Linked DNA regions of Tistrella bauzanensis. The protein of the gene in region 2 interacts with the protein of the main gene of each other region in a pairwise test. Links are inferred from orthologs where the notes say so. Each region holds a gene or a part of one and is shown on either strand. Other genes may lie near its edges.

Evidence for each region. Proteins that work in one complex are often made in the same cells at the same time.
Region 1: the proteins of secB (region 2) and secA interact in binary tests that used the Escherichia coli proteins (3 or more experiments, as listed by UniProt). The link is inferred for Tistrella bauzanensis from one-to-one orthologs.

What each region holds. Positions count from the first base shown.
Region 1 is NZ_BMDZ01000008.1:58,661-62,448, forward strand. The notes cover bases 592-3,788. They hold secA (preprotein translocase subunit SecA), read right to left. Parts: upstream 3,471-3,788; coding sequence 792-3,470; downstream 592-791. In the rest of the region: IEW15_RS05550 (ChaN family lipoprotein), read left to right, coding at 1-444. UniProt on the Escherichia coli protein: Required for protein export, interacts with the SecYEG preprotein conducting channel.
Region 2 is NZ_BMDZ01000099.1:7,275-12,124, reverse strand. Bases 1,278-3,971 are described here. They hold secB (protein-export chaperone SecB), read right to left. Parts: upstream 3,022-3,971; coding sequence 2,533-3,021; downstream 1,278-2,532. Other genes in these bases: IEW15_RS23455 (Tim44/TimA family putative adaptor protein), read left to right, coding at 3,965-3,971; IEW15_RS23460 (FxsA family protein), read right to left, coding at 3,239-3,763; IEW15_RS26805 (helix-turn-helix domain-containing protein), read left to right, coding at 1,885-2,505; arsC (arsenate reductase (glutaredoxin)), read left to right, coding at 1,278-1,613. Also shown: IEW15_RS23485 (SirB1 family protein), read left to right, coding at 1-222; gshB (glutathione synthase), read left to right, coding at 249-1,187; more of arsC, read left to right, coding at 1,257-1,277; more of IEW15_RS23455, read left to right, coding at 3,972-4,645; mltA (murein transglycosylase A), read left to right, coding at 4,657-4,850. UniProt on the Escherichia coli protein: One of the proteins required for the normal export of some preproteins out of the cell cytoplasm. It is a molecular chaperone that binds to a subset of precursor proteins, maintaining them in a translocation-competent state.

The DNA of each region.
Region 1 (3,788 bases), on a different replicon or contig from region 2:
AACTGCCGGCGCGATCTGGTGCGGCGGGTCGGCCGCGAGGGTTTCGATGCCGCAGCCGCCATGGCAGCCGAAGACGGCGTGTCGCGCCCGGCGCCAGCCAGTGCCGCCTATCGCCGCCAGCTCGCCGCGATGACCGGGCGGGCCATGGCCGATCCGGCGGTGGACCCCGAAAGTGCCCGACGCTTCGACCGCTTCGTCGCCGCCCAGCAGGTCTGGGACCGGGCCTTCGCCTGCAACATCGCCGGCGCGCTCGGCGCTCCGGGTGCGCCCCCTGTCGTGCTGGGCATCATCGGCCGCGGCCATATGTCGTTCGGCAACGGTACCCCGCACCAACTGGCTGACCTTGGCATCCATGACACGGCCGTGCTGCTGACCGCGTCTCTCGAAGATCGCGGAGCGCTAACATCCGGATCGGCCATGGCTGTCTGGCGATTCGATCACTGATCTGGTACCAGTTGGCCCGCCCCGGAATGTGGCGGGCAAATGACGCCATTTTGGATGAAGATATCGCAGATTTTTTAGGGAGAGCATCTCTGATGCGGTCGAACGAGGCGACACTGACTGGACATCTGGAAACCACGGCGACACGTGTTCCCGCGGCGAAAAATCTGTGGACGACGCCAGCCCTGGTGCTCGATGTCGCGCGGCACGTTACTGAATCCACCGTTGAGGGTTCGGGTCCAGATTACGGTACTTATTCCTGATCTCAGTCAAGCTTTGGTCTGATCTGACATGAAGGCGCCCGCGATACGACAAGTATTGCGGGCGCCTTCATGTCAGAGGCCTTACGGTCAGACCAGCCGGCCGTGGCAGTGCTTGAATTTCCTGCCCGATCCGCAGGGGCAGTTGCTGTTGCGGGGTGTGCGTTCCCAGCCTTCGGGCAGGGCCGATGGCGGCGCGTCCTCGCCCGGGGCATCGGTCATCGCGGCGGCGCCGGGCAGACTCTCGGTGGTGGGCTGCATCGGCCGTTCGGCCTCGGCAGGCTGCTGGGCGCTGGCGGCGCGGATTTCCAGATGCGACAACACCTGGGTCACCGTCTCGCGCATCCGGTCGAGCATGCCTTCGAACAGCGAGAAGGCCTCGCGCTTGTACTCGTTCAGCGGATCCTTCTGCGCATAGGCGCGCAGCACGATGCCCTGCCGGAGATAGTCGAGCTGAAGCAGATGCTCTTTCCAGTGATGGTCGATGATCTGCAGCAGCAGGCTCTTTTCCACCCGGTGCATGGTCTCGAGGCCATAGGACTCGACCTTGGTCGCCATCACGGCATCGGAGGCCTGGGTGATCCGCTCGCGCAGCGCCTCGGGGTCGATGCCTTCCTCGGCCGCCCAGTCCTTGATCGGCAGGTCGCAGGCCAGCACCTTCTGGCAGCGCTCGGTGAGTTCGGCCACCTTCCACTGCTCAGGATAGGACTTCTCGGGGGCTGCCTCGGCGACGATCTCGGCGATGACCTCGTGGCGCATCGACAGCACCGTGTCGTCGACGCGCTCGGCATTCATCATCTCGCGGCGCTGTTCATAGACGACCTTGCGCTGGTCGTTCATGACGTCGTCATAGCGCAGCAGATTCTTGCGGATGTCGAAGTTGCGCGCCTCGACCTTCTGCTGTGCCTTTTCGAGCGCCTTGTTGATCCAGGGATGGGTGATCGCCTCCCCCTCTTCCAGACCCAGACGCCGCAGCATGCCGTCGATGCGCTCGGACCCGAAGATCCGCATCAGGTCGTCTTCCAGCGACACGAAGAATTTCGACGCGCCGGGATCGCCCTGGCGGCCCGCACGGCCGCGCAGCTGATTGTCGATGCGCCGGCTTTCATGACGTTCCGAGCCGATGACGTAGAGGCCGCCGGCCGCCATCACCTGCGCGCGCGCCGCCTCGACCTCGGTTTCGATCTCCGCCGTCCGGCGGGCGCGCTCGGCCTCGTCGGTGATGTCGCCAAGCTCGGCCTCGACCCGCATCTGGACGTTGCCGCCCAGCTGGATATCGGTGCCGCGACCGGCCATGTTGGTGGCGATGGTCACGGCACCAGGCCGGCCGGCCTGGGCGATGATCTGGGCTTCCTGCTCGTGATAGCGGGCGTTCAGCACCTGATGCGGGACGCCACCCTCGGTGAACATCCGCGACAGAAGTTCCGATTTCTCGATCGAGACGGTGCCGATCAGGATCGGCTGGCCTTTGGCCGCCGCCTGCTTCACTTCGGTCACGATCGCCTGGATCTTCTCGCGCTCGGAGCGGTAGACCTCGTCATCGGCATCCTTGCGCTGCACGTCGCGATTGGTCGGGATCGCCACGACTTCCAGCTTGTAGATCTCGGCGAATTCGCCGGCCTCGGTCAAGGCGGTGCCGGTCATGCCCGACAGCTTGGGATAGAGGCGGAAATAGTTCTGGAAGGTGATCGAGGCCAGCGTCTGGTTCTCGTTCTGGATCGTCACCTCTTCCTTGGCTTCCAGCGCCTGGTGCAGCCCTTCGGAATAGCGGCGGCCTTCCATCATCCGGCCGGTGAACTCGTCGATGATGATGACCTTGTCATCCTTGACGATATAGTCCACGTCGCGGGTGAACAGCTTGTGGGCGCGCAGCGCCTGGTTCACGTGATGGACGATCGCGACATTCTCGATGTCATAGAGCCCGCCGGTGATCAGCCCGGCCTCGCCCAGCGCCGCCTCGATCCGTTCCTGGCCGACATCGGTCAGGATCACCGACCGCTGCTTCTCGTCCTTCTCGAAATCATCCGCCCCCAGATCGGGGATGAAGCGGTTGATCAGCCGGTACAGTTCGGAATTGTCTTCCGTGGGACCGGAAATGATCAGCGGCGTGCGGGCTTCATCGATCAGGATGCTGTCGACCTCGTCGACGATCGCGAAGTTGAATGGCCGCTGAACCATCTGGTCCAGCCCGTACTTCATGTTGTCGCGCAGATAGTCGAAGCCAAACTCGTTGTTGGTGCCATAGGTGATGTCGGCGCCATAAGCCAGCCTGCGGCTGTAATCGTCCATGCCGGGCAGGATGGCACCGACGGTCAGGCCCAGGAAACGGTGCACCCGCCCCATCCACTCCGAGTCGCGTCGCGCCAGATAGTCGTTGACGGTGACGACGTGGACGCCCTTGCCTTCCAGCGCGTTCAGATAGGCGGCCAGCGTCGAGACCAGGGTCTTGCCTTCACCGGTCTTCATCTCGGCGATGCGGCCCTGATGCAGCACCATGCCGCCGACCAGCTGGACATCGAAATGTCGCTGCCCCAGAACACGGCGCGCGGCCTCGCGCACGGTGGCGAAGGCATCGACCAGAAGGTCGTCGAGTGGCTCGCCCTTGGCAAGACGCCCGCGAAATTCGTCGGTGCGGGCACGGAGTCCGGCATCGTCGAGAGCCTGAACCTCGGGCTCCTTGGCGTTGATCGCCTGAACCGCCCGCTGGAGCGACTTCACCGTCCGATCGTTGGCGGTACCGAAAATCCGCCGGGCTAGAGCGCCGAACATGTAATCCCCTGACCTGGCTCCCGAGCACGCGATGCCGTCCGGTCCGGAGCTTTCGGTGGCGGACGGCGCCTGTACTCACGCGCGACAGATAACGGACAGGGCGCAGACCCTCGTCCGAGATCGTTCCTCAAATAAGCGGTCGGGGGTGCCCTGTCAATCACGCCGGCCACCTGTTCCGCACGGCGCGCCATATCGACATGCCGTCCATGTGGTCGCGGGCCGCGTGCCTGGGCCGCTCATCCGGTTTCCCGACCGACCGCATTGGTTTTCAACACTTGTGATCGCCGGCCGGCTGTGCATCATGAGCGTCCTGATCCG
Region 2 (4,850 bases):
CGCGGCGAGCTTGAACGTGCCCGCGACATCCTGGCCCGCATGCTGCTGATCGCCCCCACCGACTGGGCGCTGTGGTACGAGCTGGGGCTGATGCGCGCCCGGCTTGGCGAACAACTGGGCGCCGTGCAGGCGCTGGAGGTTTTCGCCGCCAACACCACCGCCGAGGAACCCCGCCGGCGTGCGCTGACCCTGGTCGAGCGCCTGCGTGCCGAGATCAACTGACGCATCCCCGTGAAGGAAACCGTTCGATGAGCCTTGCCGTCGCCGTCCAGATGGACCCGATCCAGTCGATCGACATCAATGCCGACAGCACCTTCGCGCTGATGCTCGAAGCCGAGCGCCGCGGCCACCGTCTGTTCTATTACCTGCCCCGCGACCTGTCGCTGCGCGACGGCCGGGTCACTGCCCGCGGCCACGAGATCACCGTGCGCCGCATGGCCGGCGATCATTACCGCATGGGCGCCGCCGAGGTGCGGGATCTGGCCGATACCGATGTGGTGCTGCTGCGCCAGGATCCGCCCTTCGACATGGCCTATATCACCACAACCCACATGCTTGAGCATGTGCATCCGAAAACGCTGGTGGTGAATGATCCGTCATCTGTGCGCAATGCGCCCGAAAAGCTGCTGGTCACCCATTACCCCGAGTTGGCGCCACCGACCCTGATCACCACCGACGTGCTGGCGCTGCGGGAGTTCCGGGCCGAGCACCGCGACATCATTCTGAAGCCGCTCTACGGCAATGGCGGTGCCGCCGTGTTCCGCATCCGCCCGGATGACGAGAATTTCAACAGCGCGGTCGAGGTGTTCAGCCGGCTGGGCCGCGAGCCGATCATCGCCCAGCGCTATCTGCCCGATGTCCGCCAGGGCGACAAGCGGATCATCCTGGTCGACGGCGAACCGCTCGGCGCCATCAACCGGGTGCCCGCCGAGGGTGAGGCGCGGTCGAACATGCATGTCGGCGGCCGGCCCGAGGCCACGTCGCTCACCGCGCGTGAACGCGAGATCTGCGAGGCGATCGGCCCGTCACTGAAGGCCCAGGGGCTGATCTTCGTCGGCATCGACGTGATCGGCGACTATCTCACCGAGATCAACGTCACCTCGCCGACCGGGCTTCAGGAGATCGAGCGCTTCGACGGCACCAATCTCGCCGCCTCGATCTGGGATGCCATCGAAAGCCGGCGCTGAGGGCGGCACCCCCGGCCGCTATCGCACACCGGCCACCACCCGTTCATCAGGCCAGGAGCCTTCCGGACCATGACCACCGACGACGTCATCATCTGGCATAATCCGCGCTGCTCGAAATCGCGGGCCGTGCTCGACCGGCTCACCGCGCGCGGCATCAATCCGATCGTCGTGCGCTATCTCGACACCCCGCCCGACGCGGTCAAGATCGCGGCGGTGCTCGGCATTCTGGGTGTGGATGCCCGCGCGTTGATCCGCAAGGGCGAGCCGGAATACAAGGCCCTGGGGCTGGACGACCCGGCGATCGGCGACAGCGCGCTGATCGCCGCCATGGCCGCCCACCCCAGGCTGATCGAGCGCCCGGTGGTGATCCACCGCCAACGTGCGGTCATCGGCCGACCGACCGAGGCGGTCGACAGCCTGTTCTGATCAGGCGCGGGCCCGCGCTTCCCGACCGGCACGCGGTTTGCTTTCCGGCACGCGGTTTGCTTTACTTTGCGCGCATTGATTGATACGTAGCGCGATCATCACGAAAAATGGTTTAATCCCTCAGCATCGTTGCATCTTGGCTTCCGTGCGGCGCCATCCGCGTGATGCGCGCCGCGTGGACGCGCTGCGCAACGGACAGTGCAACGATCCAGCCGAGGGAGAGGCCGACGTGGACGCCAGCACCCGCAGCCTGCACCGTTCCAGCCCTGCCATGGCCGAAGATGCAGGGGCCGATGATGCAGGGGCCGGGGATACAGGGGCCGATGATGCAGGGACGCCGCATCCATCGCCGTGCGCCGGCACACTTGCCGATGCCGACGCCCTGTTTCATGCCGGCGTCGGCCAGCGCATCCGCCGCATCAGGCGTGCCCGTGGGCTCACCCAGGAACGCTGTGCCGCGGCCCTGGGCATCAGTTTTCAGCAGCTGCAGAAGTATGAGAAGGGCCGCAACCGCATTGCCGCCTGCACGCTGGTGCGTCTGGCCGAGGTGCTGGAAGTGGCGCCGGACGCCCTGCTCGACGACACCACCGATCCGCTGACCGTGCCCCCCCCGCCGCCGGCGCGACCCGAAGCCGGACCCGAAGCCATTGGCCATCACCCGGCCGACGCCGGGGGTGGAGGCGGTGGCCGATCCCACCGCGCGGCGTGCCCTGACCGATCTGATCCGGGCGCTGTCGAGTGCCAACCTCAAGTGCGCGCCCTGACCCGACGGACCGCCTGCCACCGCATGCCTCACACACATGAAACGCCGCCGGCTCCCTCTGCGGGAACCGGCGGCGTTTCATGTCGGGCAGAGGTACACGTCGGGCAGATTGCGGCGATCAGGGCGTGACCGTCGGTGTCACGCCGCCATCCGCCATCACTGCGGCTGGCTGCGGCGCTGCTGTTCGGCCTGATACAGCTGCACGAAATCGATCGGGTCCAGCATCAGCGGCGGGAAACCGCCATCGCGGGTGGCGTCCGAGATGATCCGGCGCGCGAAGGGGAAGATCTGGCGCGGGCCTTCGATCAGCAGGAAGGGCTGAACCTGTTCCTGTGGGAAGTTCTCCAGCATGAACACGCCGGCATAGGACAGTTCGCACAGGAAGGTGGTGGTCTCTTCGTGCTTCGCCGAAGCCGACAGCTTCAGTTCGACCTCGAAATTGTTGTCGCCCAGCGGCTGGGCGCCGACATTCACCGTCACCGCGATGTTCGGCCGGTTCTGGGCCGAGGCGATCAGCGAGCGTGGCGCGTTCGGGTTCTCGAACGACAGATCCTTGATGTACTGGATGGCAAGACGGAAGCGCGGTGCGGCATCGGTGCCGGCGCCGGCGGCATCATTGCCTTCGGGCGTCTGGGTGTCGGCCATGGGGTGCTGGTCTCCGCTCGGTGACGCAGGCGTGTGCCTGATGACGAGGTAGATGGGGTCTGATGGACGGGCGTCCGGTTGACGCAGGTCCGGTTCCGGGCGCCCGGTCGGGCCGGGCCGCAAGGAAGACTTGCGACCAGACCGCCGGCCCCGTTCGGCCTAACATGAGACCGCCCCCCACGGCAAGCCGCGCGGGTTGAAGATTGCCGGCCGCCGGTCAGCGGCCGATCAGCGGCGGGTCGTCATCGCTGCCACCCGGTCGGTCCCGGCGGCGCGACGCATCCTCCTGGGCCGAATACTCGCCCTCAATGATCACCGTGCCGTCAGCCGACCGCCAGGTGCCGCCGCCCTGGCCGGGGCCGGCGCTGCGGGTGGCCATCATGAACCGGGCGCGGGCCTGGATCTGGCGCTGCAACACCCGGCGCAGGCCCGGCACCAGCAGCAAGGCACCCAGCGCGTCGGTGAAGAAGCCCGGCACCAGCAGCAGCACCGCCGCCAGCCCCAGAAACAGGCCGTCGAACACCTCGTCGACCGGGGCCTCGTTGCGCTCCAGGCGGGCGCGGGCGCTCATCAACGCACGGATCCCCTGGCGGCGGAGCATCCAGGCACCGATCACCGCGGTCAGCACACACAGGCCCACCGTCGGCAGGGCACCGATCTCGCCGCCCACCTGGATGAACAGCACGATCTCGACCAGCGGCGTGATGAGAAGGATAAGAAGCAGTGAGACTGCGGCGACCATGCTTGCCCTTTCCTGAACCGACCCTTATGTAAGGGTGGAAGCGGCGCCGTCCAACCCTCGCTGTGTTCGTGTGACGTAATCCGAACCGCCGCCCTTGGCGATACGTTTGGTCGTGCCGGTTCAGCCGGGTGCGGCCCATCGATCGTGCCCCGCCGCCGAACTCCTTCGCGCGGACGCCTCCGACGGCCAGGTCCAGTGTTCATGGAATATCTCGACATACTCTTCTTCGCCCTGGTTGCCGTGTTCGTGGCATTGCGGCTGCGTGGGGTGCTTGGAACGCGGACCGGCCATGAGCGGCCGCCCGAGGACAAGGCGCTGTCGCGGCGAAATGCCGCAGCCGGTGCCAAGGCGGGCGATCCCGCCGCACCGCCCGGCCCCGCCCGGGTGCTGCCGTTTCCCATGTCCGACAGCGTCATGGCGCTGATCGACGAACCGGCGCGCGACGGCATCGAATATATCCGCCGCGCCGATCGCAATTTCGACCCCAAGGGCTTCCTCGACGGTGCCCAGCAGGCGTTCGAGATGGTTCTGGACGCCTTCGCCCGCGGCGACAAACAGACGCTGGGCATGCTGCTGTCACCACAGGTGATGGCCGGCTTCTCGGCCGTGATCGACGAGCGCGAGGCGGAAGGCCAGACCCACAGCACCCGGATCGTGTCGGTGCGCGAACCGCGCATCGCGGAAGCCCGGCTGGCGGGCAGCCTGGCGCAGGTGACGGTGCGGTTCTCCACCACCCAGATCAACCAGACCTTGGACAACCAGGACCGGGTGATCGCGGGCGGTGCCGAGGAAATCGATCTGATCGACCTGTGGACGTTCGAGCGTGACACCCGGTCCAGCGATCCGAACTGGATGCTGACCGCCACCCGCAGCGGCGCATGAGCCGAGCGGTGATGGCGCCGCGGGTCGCGGCAGCGGTCATTCTGCTGGTGGCGCTGGTTGTGGCCGTGTTCGCCATCGGCCCGCGCGCGCCCGGCCCTGCCCCTGAAACGCCGCCCCCAGCGGCTCCGGCGGCCCCCGCTGGCCTCGCGCGGTTCGAACGGGTCGCCTTCACCGATCTGGCCGGCTGGGATGCCGATGACCAGTC